Regions from separate parts of the Limosilactobacillus sp. genome, predicted to be linked through region 2. Evidence: a T-box and tRNA genes for the amino acid it is inferred to sense, from the RefSeq annotation. Region 2 holds a T-box; the other holds one or more tRNA genes.

Region 1 (7,209 bases), 1.2 Mb from region 2:
ATTCCGATCTCGGGGACGCACGCCCACGCCCTGGTACAGGCCTACCGCAACGACTACGACGCCTTCAGGGCCTACGCCGAGACGCACCACGATTGCGTCTTCCTGGTCGACACCTTCGATACCCTGAAGAGCGGTGTGCCGAACGCCATCCGGGTGGCCAAGGAGTTTGGCGACAAGATTAACTTTATCGGGGTCCGGATCGACAGTGGCGACATGGCCTACCTGTCCAAACGGGTCCGGGCAATGCTGGACGAGGCCGGATTCCCGAACGCCAAGATTTTTGCCTCCAACGGACTGGACGAAAAGACCATCCAGAACCTGAAGATGCAGGGGGCCAAGATTGACGTCTGGGGTGTCGGCACCAAGCTGATCACCGCCTACGATCAACCAACCCTGGGGGCTGTCTACAAGCTGGTCTCCATGGAGGACGCCGACGGTAAGATGGTCGACACCATCAAGCTTTCCAACAACGTTGCCAAGATGTCGACGCCGGGCGAGAAGCAGGTTTGGCGGATTAACGACCGGGTCGATGGCAAGAGCGAGGGTGACTACATCACCCTGATCGACGAAGATCCGCGCACGGAGGATTCGTTGAACATGTTCAACCCGAACTTCCCACTCCAGCAAAAGGACGTCAGCGACTTCCTCGCCCGGCCAATGCTCAAGGACATCTGGAAAGACGGCGAGTTTGTCTACGATGAGCCAAGCCTGGACGAGATTAGGGATCACCGTGAGGCCAGCCTGGACGCCCTCTGGGATGAATACAAGCGGGACCTCAACCCCGAGGTCTATCCGGTCGATCTGTCGCAGAAGTGCTACGACAATAAGCTGCAGATGATTCATCACATTCACGAATACGTTAAGACGCTTGAGAACAAGGAGCGATAATTGATGCGCAAGATGCAGGAACAGATTATTAAAGATCTTAAGGTCCTTTCGACAATTGATCCGCAGGTTGAGGTTAACAGGCGGGTACAGTTTCTCTGTGACTTTTTACAGAAAACGGGGATGAAGACCCTTGTGCTCGGCATTTCTGGCGGCCAGGACTCAACCCTGGCCGGCCGGCTGTGCGAGCTGGCGGTGACCAAGCTGCGGCAGGAGACCGGGGATAGGGACTACCAGTTTATCGCGGTTCGCCTGCCGTACGGGACCCAGGCTGACGAGTCGGACGCGATGGCGGCCATCAACGACTTCATCAAGCCCGACCGGACAATACGGGTCAACATCAAACCGGCTACCGACGCGATGGTTGAGAGCCTGACGGATGCCGGCAGCACGATCAGCGATTTTAACAAGGGCAATATCAAGGCCCGGGAGCGGATGATCGTTCAGTACGCCATTGCCGGTCAGTACGGCGGGGCCGTCGTGGGAACCGATCATGCGGCTGAGGCGGTCACCGGCTTTTACACCAAGTTTGGTGACGGCGGGGCCGACATCACGCCCCTGTCCCAGCTGGACAAGCGTCAGGGGAAGGCCCTCTTAAAGTACCTGCATGCCCCAGCGGAACTCTACGAGAAGACCCCGACCGCCGATTTGGAAGACGATAAGCCAATGCGGCCTGATGAGGCGGCACTGGGGGTTCGCTACGAGGAGATTGACGACTACCTCGAGGGCCGGCCGGTTACCGACGCGGCCGCCGAAAAGATTGAGGGCTGGTACCAGCGGACGCAGCACAAGCGTCACCAGCCGATCACCCCACTTGATACCTGGTGGAAATAGTAAATCAAAGTTAAGGAAGTATATATGGATAAACAGACACTGCAACTTGTAAGCCAAAATTTACCAAATTTACGCCAAACACAGATTGATGCCGCCCTAAAGCTGATGGACGAGGGGAACACGATCCCGTTCATCGCCCGGTACCGCAAGGAAGCGACGGGGACCTTGGACGAGGTTCAGCTCCAAGACATTCGGGACGAGTATCGCCACGTGACCAACCTGCTAGAACGCCAGGAGACGGTCATCAACAAGATCGCCGAGCAGGGGAAGCTGACCCCGGGCTTGGAAAAGAAAATCCGGGGCGCCAGTGAGCTCCAGGAGGTCGAGGATCTCTACCTGCCGTACAAGCAGAAGCGGCAGACCAAGGCCCAAAAGGCGCGGGCAGCCGGCCTGGCACCACTGGCCAGCTGGCTCTTAACCTACCCGGACGGCGACCTGCAAAAGGAAGCAACCAAGTACGTCAACGCCGAGGTGGCGGACGCCCAGGCGGCCCTAGAAGGTGCCCACGAAATCCTGGCGGAGGCCATTAGCGAAATGGCGACCGTCCGCGGGTGGCTGCGCAGCTTTGTGTCCAACCACGGTCAGTTGCAAACCAAGGTCAAGCGCGGTGGCGAAGACAAGGACGAGCTTGGCACCTACAAGCAGTATTACGACTTTGCTGCACCGGTTAAGGATCTCAACTCGTACCAGGTGCTGGCAATCAACCGGGGTGAGAAGGAGAAGGTCCTAAACGTCAAGGTCACAACCGATGATGACGCGGTCCTCAACTACCTGCATTTCCGCCTGATCCGGACGAATAAGCAGAACGCGGCGACGACCTTTATTGAAGAGGCCTACCAGGACGCCCTCAAGCGGTTCCTGGGGCCCAGCATCGAACGGGAGATCCGGCGCCAGCTGACCGATCAGGCTGATGCCCAGGCCATCAAGGTCTTCGGTGACAACCTTTACCACCTCCTGATGCAGGCGCCGATCAAGGGCAAGATCGTGATGGGCTTTGATTCAGCCTACCGGACCGGGTGCAAGCTGGCAATCTTGGACCAGAATGGTAAATTCCTGACTAAGGCGGTTATTTATCCACACAAGCCGGCTCCCGAAAAACAGCGGGCCGCCGCTGAAGGTGAATTCCTTCAATTGATTGAGGACTACCACGTGGAGATGATTGCGATCGGGAACGGGACGGCCAGCCGGGAGTCAGAAAAATTCGTGGCGGCAGCCCTCAAAAAGCTGAAGCGACCGGTTTACTACGTGATCGTCAACGAGGCCGGGGCATCCGTGTACTCGGCCAGTGAAACGGCCCGGGAGGAATTCCCCGACCTGCACGTAGAACAGCGCACTGCCATCAGCATCGGCCGCCGACTTCAGGATCCACTGGCCGAGCTGGTGAAGATCGACCCGCAAGCAATTGGTGTCGGCCAGTACCAGCACGACCTGCCGACTAAGGAACTATCTGCCGAGCTGGACGCGGTGGTTGAGCGGGCGGTTAACCGGGTTGGGGTTGACCTCAACACGGCGAGCTACCAGCTGCTGACCCAGATTTCGGGCCTAAACAAGACCACGGCGAAGAACATTGTTCACTATCGGGACGAGCACGGCCGCTATACCAACCGGACCCAGCTGAAGAAGGTTCCCCGCTTGGGCCCCAAAGCCTACCAGCAGGCGGTCGGCTTTTTGCGGATTACCGGTGGTGAGAACCCACTGGACAACACCGACGTCCACCCGGAGAGTTACCAAATCGCCACCAAGATGATGGAAGACACCGGGATTTCGGTTGATCAGCTGGGCTCGGCGGCCGCCAACGAGCAGCTGGCCAAGCTGAAGCCGGCGGACTACACCACCGACCAAGCTGGTGAGGCAACGGTGAGTGACATCATTGGCTCACTGGAGAAGCCGGGCCGCGACCTTCGTGACAGCATGCCAATGCCGCTGCTGTGCCACGACGTCATGACGATTGAGGACCTAAAGCCGGGGATGAAGCTCCAGGGAACGGTTCGCAACGTGGTCGACTTCGGGGCCTTTGTCGACATTGGCGTCAAGCACGACGGACTGGTGCACATTTCTAAGATGAGTAAGAAGTTCATCAAGGATCCCCGCAGTGCCGTGTCCGTGGGCGACATCGTGGACGTCTGGATCGATGACGTGGATCTGAACCGGCAGCGGATCCAATTGACGATGATCGCACCAAAGAAGGTTGAAAATGACTAATCAGGAATTACAAACCCTGACGGAAAAATGGTCGCTGGAGTACTTCCGGCGGCCTTTTCGTCACCAAATTTTCTTTAACCGCCGTTTAAAGACCACCGGCGGGCGCTACCATCTGGCCGACCATCACATCGACATCAATCCGCTGATGCTGACGGAATTTGACCAGGAAAACCTCAAGCGAGTGGTCCTGCACGAGCTCTGTCACTATCACCTGCACCTGACCGGACAGGACTACCACCACCGTAGTCCGGCCTTCAAACACCTGCTGGCAGCGGTGGGCGGATCGCGGTACGCGCCACCGACCAGCAAGGTTCAACACCGACGGCAGGCCAAGTGGCTTTACCGCTGCCAGGGTTGCGGGGTAGTGATTGCCCGCCAGCGGCGCTTTAATACCGCCCGTTACGTCTGCCGACGGTGCGGTGGCCGGTTTCGATTAATAAATTAAAAAAAGTTGTTGCCAAGGTTAGGCGCGTTTGCTATAATAGTTCTTGTTGATGAGATATGCGGCCGTGGCGGAACTGGCAGACGCGTAAGATTAAGGATCTTATGGTCGATTATGACCGTGGAGGTTCAAGTCCTCTCGGCCGCACTACTCAAAAGCCGGAACGATTTTCGTTCCGGCTTTTTCTTTTTAAAATTTTCTACTGCTAAAAATTAAGTAAATTTTACTTGTAATCCTATCATTCTATTTATGAAAGCGCTATACTTAAAGGTGAACTTGTTGAATGAGGAGGATTTATTAATGGATGCAGATATTAAATGGTTAGATGACCCGGAGACTTTCCGGGTTAACCAACTACCCGCCCACAGTGACCATCATTACTATGGCAACTATGCGGAGTGGTCAGCAGACGACAGCCGTTTTGAACAGTCCCTGGATGGCCAGTGGCAATTCAAGTTTGCCAATTCACCATTGGAACGGCTGAAGGGCTTCTACGAGACCGATCTCGATACCACCGATTTCGACGAGATTGAGGTGCCGAGTGAAATTGAATTGAGCGATTACGCCCAGAACAATTACATCAACACACTGATCCCGTGGGAAGGCAAGATCTACCGGCGGCCAGCCTACGCCCTGAGCGCCGATGACGCCCAGGCCGGCTCCTTTAGCGAGGGTGCCGACAACACGGTGGGCATGTACCGGAAGACCTTTGACCTGGATCCGGCCCTGCGTGGCAAACAGATCCGCGTTCGTTTTGAAGGGGTTGAACGGGCAATGTTCCTGTGGCTTAACGGTCACTTTGTTGGCTACGCCGAAGACAGTTTCACCCCATCCGAATTCGACCTGACTCCGTACATTGAGGACACGGGCAACGTGATGGCCGTTGAGGTCTTCAAGCACAGTACAGCTTCCTGGATTGAGGATCAGGACATGTTCCGCTTCTCCGGGATCTTCCGGAGTGTTAGCCTCTTAGCCCAACCGGTAACCCACGTTGAGGACATGACGATCCGGCCGGTCCTCGATGACAACTACCAGGATGGTAAGTTCAGCCTGCACCTGAGCCTGACGGGTGAGGAGAGCGGCACCGTTCGCGTCCTGGTCAAGGATGCCGATGGCCAAGACCTGCTCGACCAGTCCCTACCGGTGAAGGAGACCGTTGACTTGGCGGACGTGGCCTTTAAGAACGTGCACCTTTGGGACAACCATGATCCATACCTGTACCAGCTCCTCGTTGAGATTCATGACGACGCCGGCCAGCTGGTCGAACTGGTACCATACCGCTTCGGCTTCCGCAAGATCGAAATCAGCCCGGACCACGTTGTTCTGCTGAACGGCAAGCGGCTGATTATCAACGGGGTCAACCGGCACGAATGGGATGACCACCGCGGCCGCAGCGTCACGCTGGCCGACATGAAGGCCGACATCAAGACCTTCCAGGAAAACAACATCAACGGTGTGCGGACCTGCCACTACCCGGACCAGATTCCGTGGTACTACCTCTGTGACCAAAACGGGATTTACATGATGGCCGAGAACAACCTCGAATCCCACGCCACCTGGCAGAAGATGGGGGCCATCGAACCGTCCTACAACGTACCGGGTTCCGTTCCGCAATGGAAGGAAGTCGTCGTTGACCGGGCCCGCAGCAACTACGAGACCTTCAAGAACCACACGGCCATCCTCTTCTGGTCGCTGGGGAATGAGTCCTTTGCTGGTGACAACATGGTCGCCATGCAGAAGCTCTACAAGTCCCACCACGACGGCCGGCTCGTCCACTACGAGGGCGTTTGCCACACCCACGACTACAGCAAGCAGATCCCGAGCCTGGATCCAAAGGGCTACCTGCCAGCCGGCGGGACCAAGGACTACCGGGACGAGATTTCCGACGTTGAGAGCTGGATGTACCTGCCACCGAAGCAGGTCGAGGAATACCTGCAAAACAACCCGGACAAGCCGTTCATGGAGTGCGAATACATGCACGACATGGGGAACTCCGACGGGGGCATGGGCTCCTACATCAAGCTGCTTGATAAGTATCCACAATACTTCGGCGGCTTTATCTGGGACTTTATCGACCAGGCCCTGGTTGTCCACGACCCAATCAGCGGTCGCGATGTAATGCGCTACGGTGGCGATTTCGATGATCGGCACTCAGACTATGAATTCTCTGGCGACGGCCTGATGTTTGCGGACCGGACACCAAAACCAGCAATGCAGGAGGTACGGTACTACTATGGCTTACACAAATAAACTACACGTCATTTACGGTGACGGCACGCTCGGCGTTGCGGGCGAAGGCTTCCAATACATCTTTAGCTACGAAAAGGGCGGCCTGGAGTCGCTGAAGTTAAACGGCAAGGAATGGCTCTACCGGGTACCGACGCCAACCTTCTGGCGGGCCACTACCGATAACGACCGGGGCAGCGGCTTCAACATCAAGTCGGCCCAGTGGCTGTCTGCCGATGTCTTCCAGAAGTGCGTCGGCATTGACCTGACCGTCGACGACCATCACTTTGGCCAGCCACCGTTGGCTCCTGAAACGAACCAGTTCTCGAACAACGAGTACGCCGACAAAATGACGATCGCCTACACCTTTGAGACCCTGACCGTGCCGGCTACCCAGGTCACGGTTAGCTACACGGTTACGGCGGACGGCAAGATCAAGCTCAGCGTTCACTACGCCGGGCACGCCGACCTGCCGGAGCTGCCGGTGATGGGAATGCGCTTCGTCATGCCGACGGCGGCCACTGGCTTCACCTACGAAGGACTTTCCGGCGAGACCTACCCGGACCGGATGGCGGGGGCTGTTCATGGGACCTATACCGTCAAGGGCCTGCCGGTTGCCA
Region 2 (7,209 bases):
CAGCATCGTGAACTTCGTGGTTATCACCGCGGCGGCCTCGGCCTGCAACAGTTCGATCTACACGACCGGGCGGATGCTGGCGGAATTGACGGCCGATGCTCACCGACCAGCCATCCAAAAGATCAGCCAGCTCTCCAAGCGGGCGGTTCCGGCACGAGCGGTCGTGATTTCCTGTCTGGTGATCGGCCTGGCCGCCATCTTAAACATGGTGATGCCGAGCGGGGTCTTCACCTTTGTTTCCAGCATTGCCACGACCAGCTTCCTCTTCATCTGGGCCGCCATCATCGCCGCCCACCTGCGCTACATCAAGCAGTGCCCCGAAAAGCGTCAGTTTAAGATGCCGGGGGCACCGCTGACCGACTACCTGGTCCTAGCATTTTTGGCCTTCGTTCTGGTGGTCCTTTGCATGGAGCGCCAAACCCTGGAGGCATTGATTCTGACCCTGGTTTGGTTCGCCATCCTTGGCGTGGCCTCGCTGAGTCAACGAGAAACTGAATAAATCAAAAATCATCGCAATCCCACTATGGCTTGCGATGATTTTGATTTGTTACGTTTTTTTAGCGATTTAAGTGTAACTTGCGCTGGCAATCCGGGCAGAGGCCGTGGACCTCGATTGTGCTCCCGGTCACCAGATAACCGGTCTTGTCACGGGTCATGGATTGCAGCTCCTTGGTGATGGTGGAAAAATGCTCATCGAAGACGTCGCTGATCTTGCCACAATTGTCGCAGACAACGTGATAGTGGGGATGACCAAAGTAGTCGTAGTGAGTACTGCCGTCACCGTTCTTCAACTCGATGACCAGGTTGTAGTCGACGAGCAGCTTCAGGGTGTTGTAAACCGTCGCCATACTGATGTTTTTGACGTTGCCTTTGAGGTCGTCGTAAATCATCTCCACGCTCGGGTGGGTATGGTGGCTGATCAGGTATTCCAGGATTTCCTTTCGCTGCGGTGTTAGCCGCACCTTATTGGACCGGAGGGTAGCGAGTGCCCGGTCAAACTCCGCTTCTGCTATGAACAAGTCTCCTTTCTTATAATAGTTGTAATCTACTAGTATTATATCATTTACAATCACGAAGGTAAAATATATAATGGTCCCCGGTTAAACAATAATAATTCTAAAGAGGGATGAGAAGATGGAAACAAGCATTGACCAAAATGGCCGTTCCTACAGTCGGTTTTGGTTTATTTTCACGTTGTTAGTGGGGACCTTTACGATGTCGATCAGTCAATCGTCATTGTCGACGGCCTACCCGACCTTGATGCGAGCCTTTGGCATTTCGGCTTCGACGGTGCAGTGGCTGACGACCGGCTTCATGCTGGTGATGTGCGTCAGCATGCCGATCAGTCCCTGGATGCTGAATAACCTGAGTTTTAAGACGATGTTCATGGGGGCGCTGGGCCTTTTTGACCTGGGTTCGCTGATGATCATTTTGACGCCGGCCAGCTGGGGCGTGAGCGGCTTTTGGTTCATGATGATTGGCCGGGCGCTGGAGGCCTTTGCGGTCGGTGTCCTTTTCCCGTCCTACCAGTCGGTTTTGCTTGAGATCACGCCGAAGAAAAAGCGGGGAACGGTCATGGGCGTTGCCGGGCTGGTGATGGGCTCAGCCCTGGCCTGTGGACCGATCGTCTCCGGAATCGTTTTGAAGTTTTTCACCTGGAAGGGTCTCTTCATCCTCTTCATGGTCGTCATCACCGTGATCATTTTCATGGCGGGTAGCGGCCTGATCCGTGACGTCATGGTCCGGCACACCAGCAGCCTCGACTGGTTGTCGGTGATTCTGTCGGTTGGCCTGATCGGGATCATGTACGTGGTTAACCAGGCTGGCAAGCAAAACGTTAACTGGACGCTCAGCGGCCTGCTCCTGCTGGTCAGCGTCCTCGCGGTGGCGGCCTTCTGCTACCGCCAGCTGCATCTTGACCAACCGCTGCTGGAACTGCGGGTGCTCAAGACCTTCAACTACGATTTGGCAATCCTTTTGACCTCGATCTCCTACATCGCCCTGATCGTAACAACAATCATCTTCCCACTGTTCTACCAGGGTGTCCTGGGCGTCAGCCCCTTCGTCTCCGGCATGGCGCTGGTCCCCGGAGCGGTCCTGCTCAGCCTCTTAAACCCGCTGACCGGGAGCCTGGCCGACAGGATTGGCTTTAAGCCCACGATGATTGTCGGCATGGTGATGATCATCACTGGCTGGGTCGCCGGGCTGTGCCTGCTCGACCGGCGGAGCCTATTAATCATGATCCTTTGCGCGATGGTCATTGAGGGCGGCAACGCCTTCGTAATGATGCCGGCGGTGACCCTCGGTGCCAACGCCCTGCCAAACGACCTGGTTCCCCACGGGACGGCCGTGATCACCACCGTCCGGCAGGTGCTGGGTTCGGCCGGGGTAGCAGTTTCCACCATCATTCTGACGACGGGGACCGCCAATGCGCTGCGCCGCGGCAGTACGCACCTGGCAGCCGCTCTGCACGGTTACCACCTGGTCTTTGACCTGCTGGTCGTCGTGGAAGTGATCGGCCTGATTCTGGCCTTGATGCTCAAAAATGTCCAAAAAGAAGATACAAAATAGCATTTTTCCCGTATTAATTAAGTAGAGGATGCTTTTTATGAAAGGAAAGGATGAATATCATGGCAGAAAAACGACCAGCCTGGGCCCAAAGCTCCCTGGCAATGCAGGACTACTACGATCACTACTGGGGGCTGCCGGTTCACGACGACCGCTTCCTCTTTGAAATGCTGAGCCTGGAACTCTTTCAGGCGGGACTGAGCTGGAGGACAATCTGGCTTCGCCGCCCGGCCTTTGAAAAGGCCTTTGCCGACTTTCAAATTGACCAGGTTGCCCAATTTACCGCAGCCGATGCCCAGCGCCTTCGGGAAGATGAGTCCATTATCCGAAACCAGCGCAAGATTGCGGCCGTCATCAACAACGCCCGGGTCATCAAGCACCTGCAAGAAGCGGGACAGGATTTTGACAATTACGTTTGGCAGTTCGTTGACGGCCAGCCCCAGCGGCTGATTCTAACACCGGGCGAACCGCTGCCGGCCCAAACCGACCTGTCAAAGCGGATGGCGAAGCAAATGAAAAAAGACGGCTTCAAGTTTGTTGGACCCACGACCGTCTACTCGTTTATGACCGCGGTCGGCCTGGTCAACGCCCGGCTCTGAAAGCTAAGCATTGATTATTGGACCGGTCTTATGCTAAGATTGGTCAAGTTATGAAGCAAATTCCCGATAGGATTCACGCTTGCCGTGAAGATGCCTTGTAACCGCAACTACAAAACTGTTGAAAAGTTTCGACTAGAATATGGGGGAATTAAATCAAATGGCAGAAAAACATCTTTTTACATCAGAATCAGTCTCCGAGGGACACCCTGACAAGATTGCCGATCAAATTAGTGACGCAATCCTGGACGCAATGCTGGAAAAGGATCCAGATTCCCGGGTGGCGGTAGAAACCTCCGTCACGACTGGCCTGGTTCTGGTCTTCGGTGAGGTCTCAACGAAGGCCTACGTCAACATCCAAAAGGTTGTCCGCGACACCATTCGCAAGATCGGCTACACCGACGGCAAGTACGGCTTCGATGCCGACAACTGTGCCGTCATCACGGCGATCGACGAACAGTCGCCAGATATTGCCCAGGGGGTTGACGACTCCCTGGAAACCCGGGAAGGGGACGCAGATCCGCTCGACCAGATTGGTGCTGGTGACCAGGGGCTCATGTTCGGCTACGCAACCGACGAGACCCCTGAGTACATGCCATTGACACTGATGCTCAGCCACAAACTGATGCACAAGATTGCCCAGCTGCGTAAGGACCACGTGATCCCGTACCTGCGCCCAGATGCTAAGGCGGAGGTCACCGTTGAATACGATGAAAACGATAAGCCACTGCGGGTGGACACGATCGTTTTGAGTACTCAGCACGATCCTGACGTCACGCTGGACCAGATTAAAAAGGATGTCAAGGAACAGGTCATCAAGGCCGTTATTCCGGCCAAGTACCTGGACGATCAGACCAAGTACTTCATCAACCCAACCGGCCGCTTCGTAATCGGTGGTCCCCAGGGGGATGCTGGTTTGACCGGACGGAAGATCATCGTTGATACCTATGGTGGGGCCGCTCACCATGGTGGTGGGGCCTTCTCCGGAAAGGACGCTACCAAGGTGGATCGGTCCGCTTCCTACGCCGCCCGTTACATTGCCAAGAACCTGGTAGCGGCGGGCTACGCCAAGAAGCTGGAAATCCAGGTGGCCTACGCTATTGGGGTGGCCGAACCGGTTTCCATTTCGATTGATGACTTCGGCACCGGGACCCGGTCCGAAGCTGAAATGATCGCTGCCGTCCGGAAGGTCTTTGACCTGCGTCCGGCCGGGATCATCAAGATGCTGGACCTGAAGCGGCCAATCTACAAGCAGACCGCCGCTTACGGTCACTTCGGCCGTACCGACATCGACCTGCCGTGGGAACACCTGGACAAGGTTGACGAACTGAAGAAGATTTTAGGATAAAGCGCCCGGCCCCTTGCAATTGGGGGCGATGGTTGCTAGAATACTTGGTAAATATTTGATCGTGATAGAACTAGTAGCTGTCGGCACGGTCACCCAGAGATCCTGCGGTGCTGTGAGCAGGAGGCCGGCCGATAGTGAACTCATCTAGCAGATTGCCGCTGAAGCCAGTAGGCGGTGACGTTTTCCGCGTTAAGGAGCCAAGGGCCATGGGTAACCATGGAAAACGGGTGGTACCGCGGATTAGATTTCGTCTCGTAGGAAGGGATTCCTACGGGACTTTTTTATTACGATCAATGAATGGACCTTAGATTTTATACAAAGGAGCGCACAGAATGGCTTACGATCATACTGCGATTGAAAACAAGTGGCAAAAGTTCTGGAAGAAGAACAAGACCTTTAAGGCGGAAATCAAGCCCGACCAAAAGAAGTACTATGCCTTAGACATGTTCCCGTACCCATCCGGTCAGGGACTGCACGTTGGGCACCCCGAGGGCTACACGGCAACCGATGTGATGTCCCGGATGAAGCGAATGCAGGGTTACAACGTCCTGCACCCGATGGGTTGGGACGCCTTTGGTCTGCCGGCCGAGCAATACGCTTTGAAGACTGGTCATAATCCAAAGGGCTTTACCAACCAAAACATTAACCACTTCCGTGACCAGATCCAATCACTGGGCTTTTCCTACGATTGGGACCGGGAAGTCAACACCACCGATCCAAAGTACTACAAGTGGACCCAGTGGATCTTTGAACAGCTTTACAAGAAGGGCCTGGCCTACGAGAGTGAAATCATGGTTAACTGGGCACCCGACTTCATGGGTGGAACCGTCGTGGCCAACGAAGAGGTTGAAGACGGTAAGACCAAGCGGGGCGGCTACCCGGTTTACCGGAAGCCAATGAAGCAGTGGGTCTTGAAGATTACCGCCTACGCCGACCGGCTGATTGACGACCTAGACTTGGTTGACTGGCCGGAAAGCGTCAAGGAAATGCAGCGGAACTGGATCGGCCGCTCGGAAGGGGCTGCGGTCTTCTTCCCAGTTGCCGGCAGTGAAGACACCAAGATTGAAGTCTTCACGACCCGGGCAGACACCCTCTTCGGTGCCTCCTACGTCGTTCTGGCACCGGAAAACGACCTGGTTGACCAACTGACCACGCCGGAGCACGCGGCTGCTGTCAAGGCCTACCAGGAAGAAGCATCCCGGCGCTCTGACCTGGAGCGGACGGACCTGAACAAGGACAAGACCGGGGTATTCACCGGTTCCTACGTGATCAACCCGGTTAACGGCGAAAAGCTGCCGATCTGGATCTCCGACTATGTCCTGGCTTCCTACGGGACTGGTGCCGTCATGGCCGTGCCATCCGGTGACCAGCGGGACTACGACTTTGCCAAGAAGTTCGACCTGCCGATCAAGCCGATCATTGAAGGGGCCGACCTGTCCGAAGGGGCCTTTGAAGGCGACGGCAAGCACATCAACTCCGGCTTCCTGAATGGCCTCAACGTAAAGGATGCCAAGGCCAAGATGATTGACTGGCTGGAAGAACACGATGCCGGCCACAAGAAGGTCAACTACCGTCTGCGGGACTGGATCTTCAGTCGGCAGCGTTACTGGGGTGAACCAATCCCGGTAATCCACTGGGACGACGGGACGACTTCCCTGGTTCCGGAGGATGAACTGCCGCTGAAGCTGCCGGACACCGACAACATTGAACCATCCGGGACCGGCGAAAGCCCACTGGCTAACGTCAAGGACTGGGTCAACGTTTACGACAAGAACGGTCGGCACGGCCTGCGGGAAACCAACACGATGCCACAGTGGGCTGGCTCATCCTGGTACTGGCTGCGTTATACCGACCCACACAATGACAAGGAGTTTGCCTCCAAGAAGGCCCTTGACTACTGGTCACCAGTTGACCTCTACGTTGGTGGGGCCGAACACGCCGTCCTGCACCTGCTCTACGCCCGCTTCTGGCACAAGGTGCTCTACGACCTGGGGCTTGTCCCAACCAAGGAACCATTCATGAAGCTGGTCAACCAGGGGATGATTCTGGGTGCCAACCACGAAAAGATGTCCAAGTCCAAGGGCAACGTGGTCAATCCGGACGACATCGTCAACAAGTACGGTGCCGACACCCTGCGGCTCTATGAAATGTTCATGGGACCACTGACTGAATCCGTGCCGTGGGATGAGGAAGGTCTCCACGGTTCCTACAAGTGGATCCAACGGGTTTGGCGCCTGCTGATGGATGACAACAACCACCTGCGGGATCGGGTTTCCAACTTTAACGACGGCAAGCTGGACAAGGTTTACAACCAGACCGTCAAGAAGGTCACCGAGGACTTCGAGCGGATGCACTTCAACACCGCGATCTCCCAGCTGATGGTCTTCGTCAACGAAGCCTACAAGGCGGAAGACCTGCCGGTAGAATACATGGAAGGCTTCGTCAAGATGATCTCCCCAGTAATGCCGCACGTGGCCGAGGAACTGTGGAGCCACTTCGGCATCAGCGACACGATTGCCTACCAGCCATGGCCAAAGTACGATCCAAAGGCCCTGGTGGAAAACGAGGTTGAGATGATCGTTCAGGTCAACGGCAAGGTTCGGGCCAAGATCAAGATGGCCAAGGACATTAGCCGTGAAGAGGCCCAAAAGCAGGCTCTGGCCAACGAACACGTTCAAAAGTTCACCGATGGCAAGG

What was found. A T-box is a leader RNA that pairs with one kind of tRNA and senses whether it is charged. The one in region 2 lies ahead of leuS (leucine--tRNA ligase), so its partner is inferred to be a tRNA-Leu.
Region 1: it has a tRNA-Leu gene. The T-box ahead of leuS (leucine--tRNA ligase) is inferred to sense a tRNA for this amino acid. The anticodon was not compared.

The regions. Positions count from the first base shown of each region.
Region 1 is NZ_JAKVPE010000001.1:1,945,772-1,952,980, forward strand. Features, by position in the region: gene LKE23_RS09165 (nicotinate phosphoribosyltransferase) at 1-888, shown strand, start outside; gene nadE (ammonia-dependent NAD(+) synthetase) at 892-1,719, shown strand; gene LKE23_RS09175 (Tex family protein) at 1,744-3,921, shown strand; gene LKE23_RS09180 (SprT family protein) at 3,914-4,366, shown strand; tRNA gene LKE23_RS09185 (tRNA-Leu) at 4,425-4,510, shown strand; gene LKE23_RS09190 (glycoside hydrolase family 2 TIM barrel-domain containing protein) at 4,664-6,613, shown strand; gene LKE23_RS09195 (beta-galactosidase small subunit) at 6,597-7,209, shown strand, end outside.
Region 2 is NZ_JAKVPE010000001.1:770,218-777,426, reverse strand. Features, by position in the region: gene LKE23_RS03780 (amino acid permease) at 1-499, shown strand, start outside; gene LKE23_RS03775 (Fur family transcriptional regulator) at 558-1,013, opposite strand; gene LKE23_RS03770 (MFS transporter) at 1,135-2,571, shown strand; gene LKE23_RS03765 (DNA-3-methyladenine glycosylase I) at 2,631-3,167, shown strand; SMK box riboswitch at 3,216-3,327, shown strand; gene metK (methionine adenosyltransferase) at 3,325-4,512, shown strand; T-box leader at 4,562-4,770, shown strand; gene leuS (leucine--tRNA ligase) at 4,845-7,209, shown strand, end outside.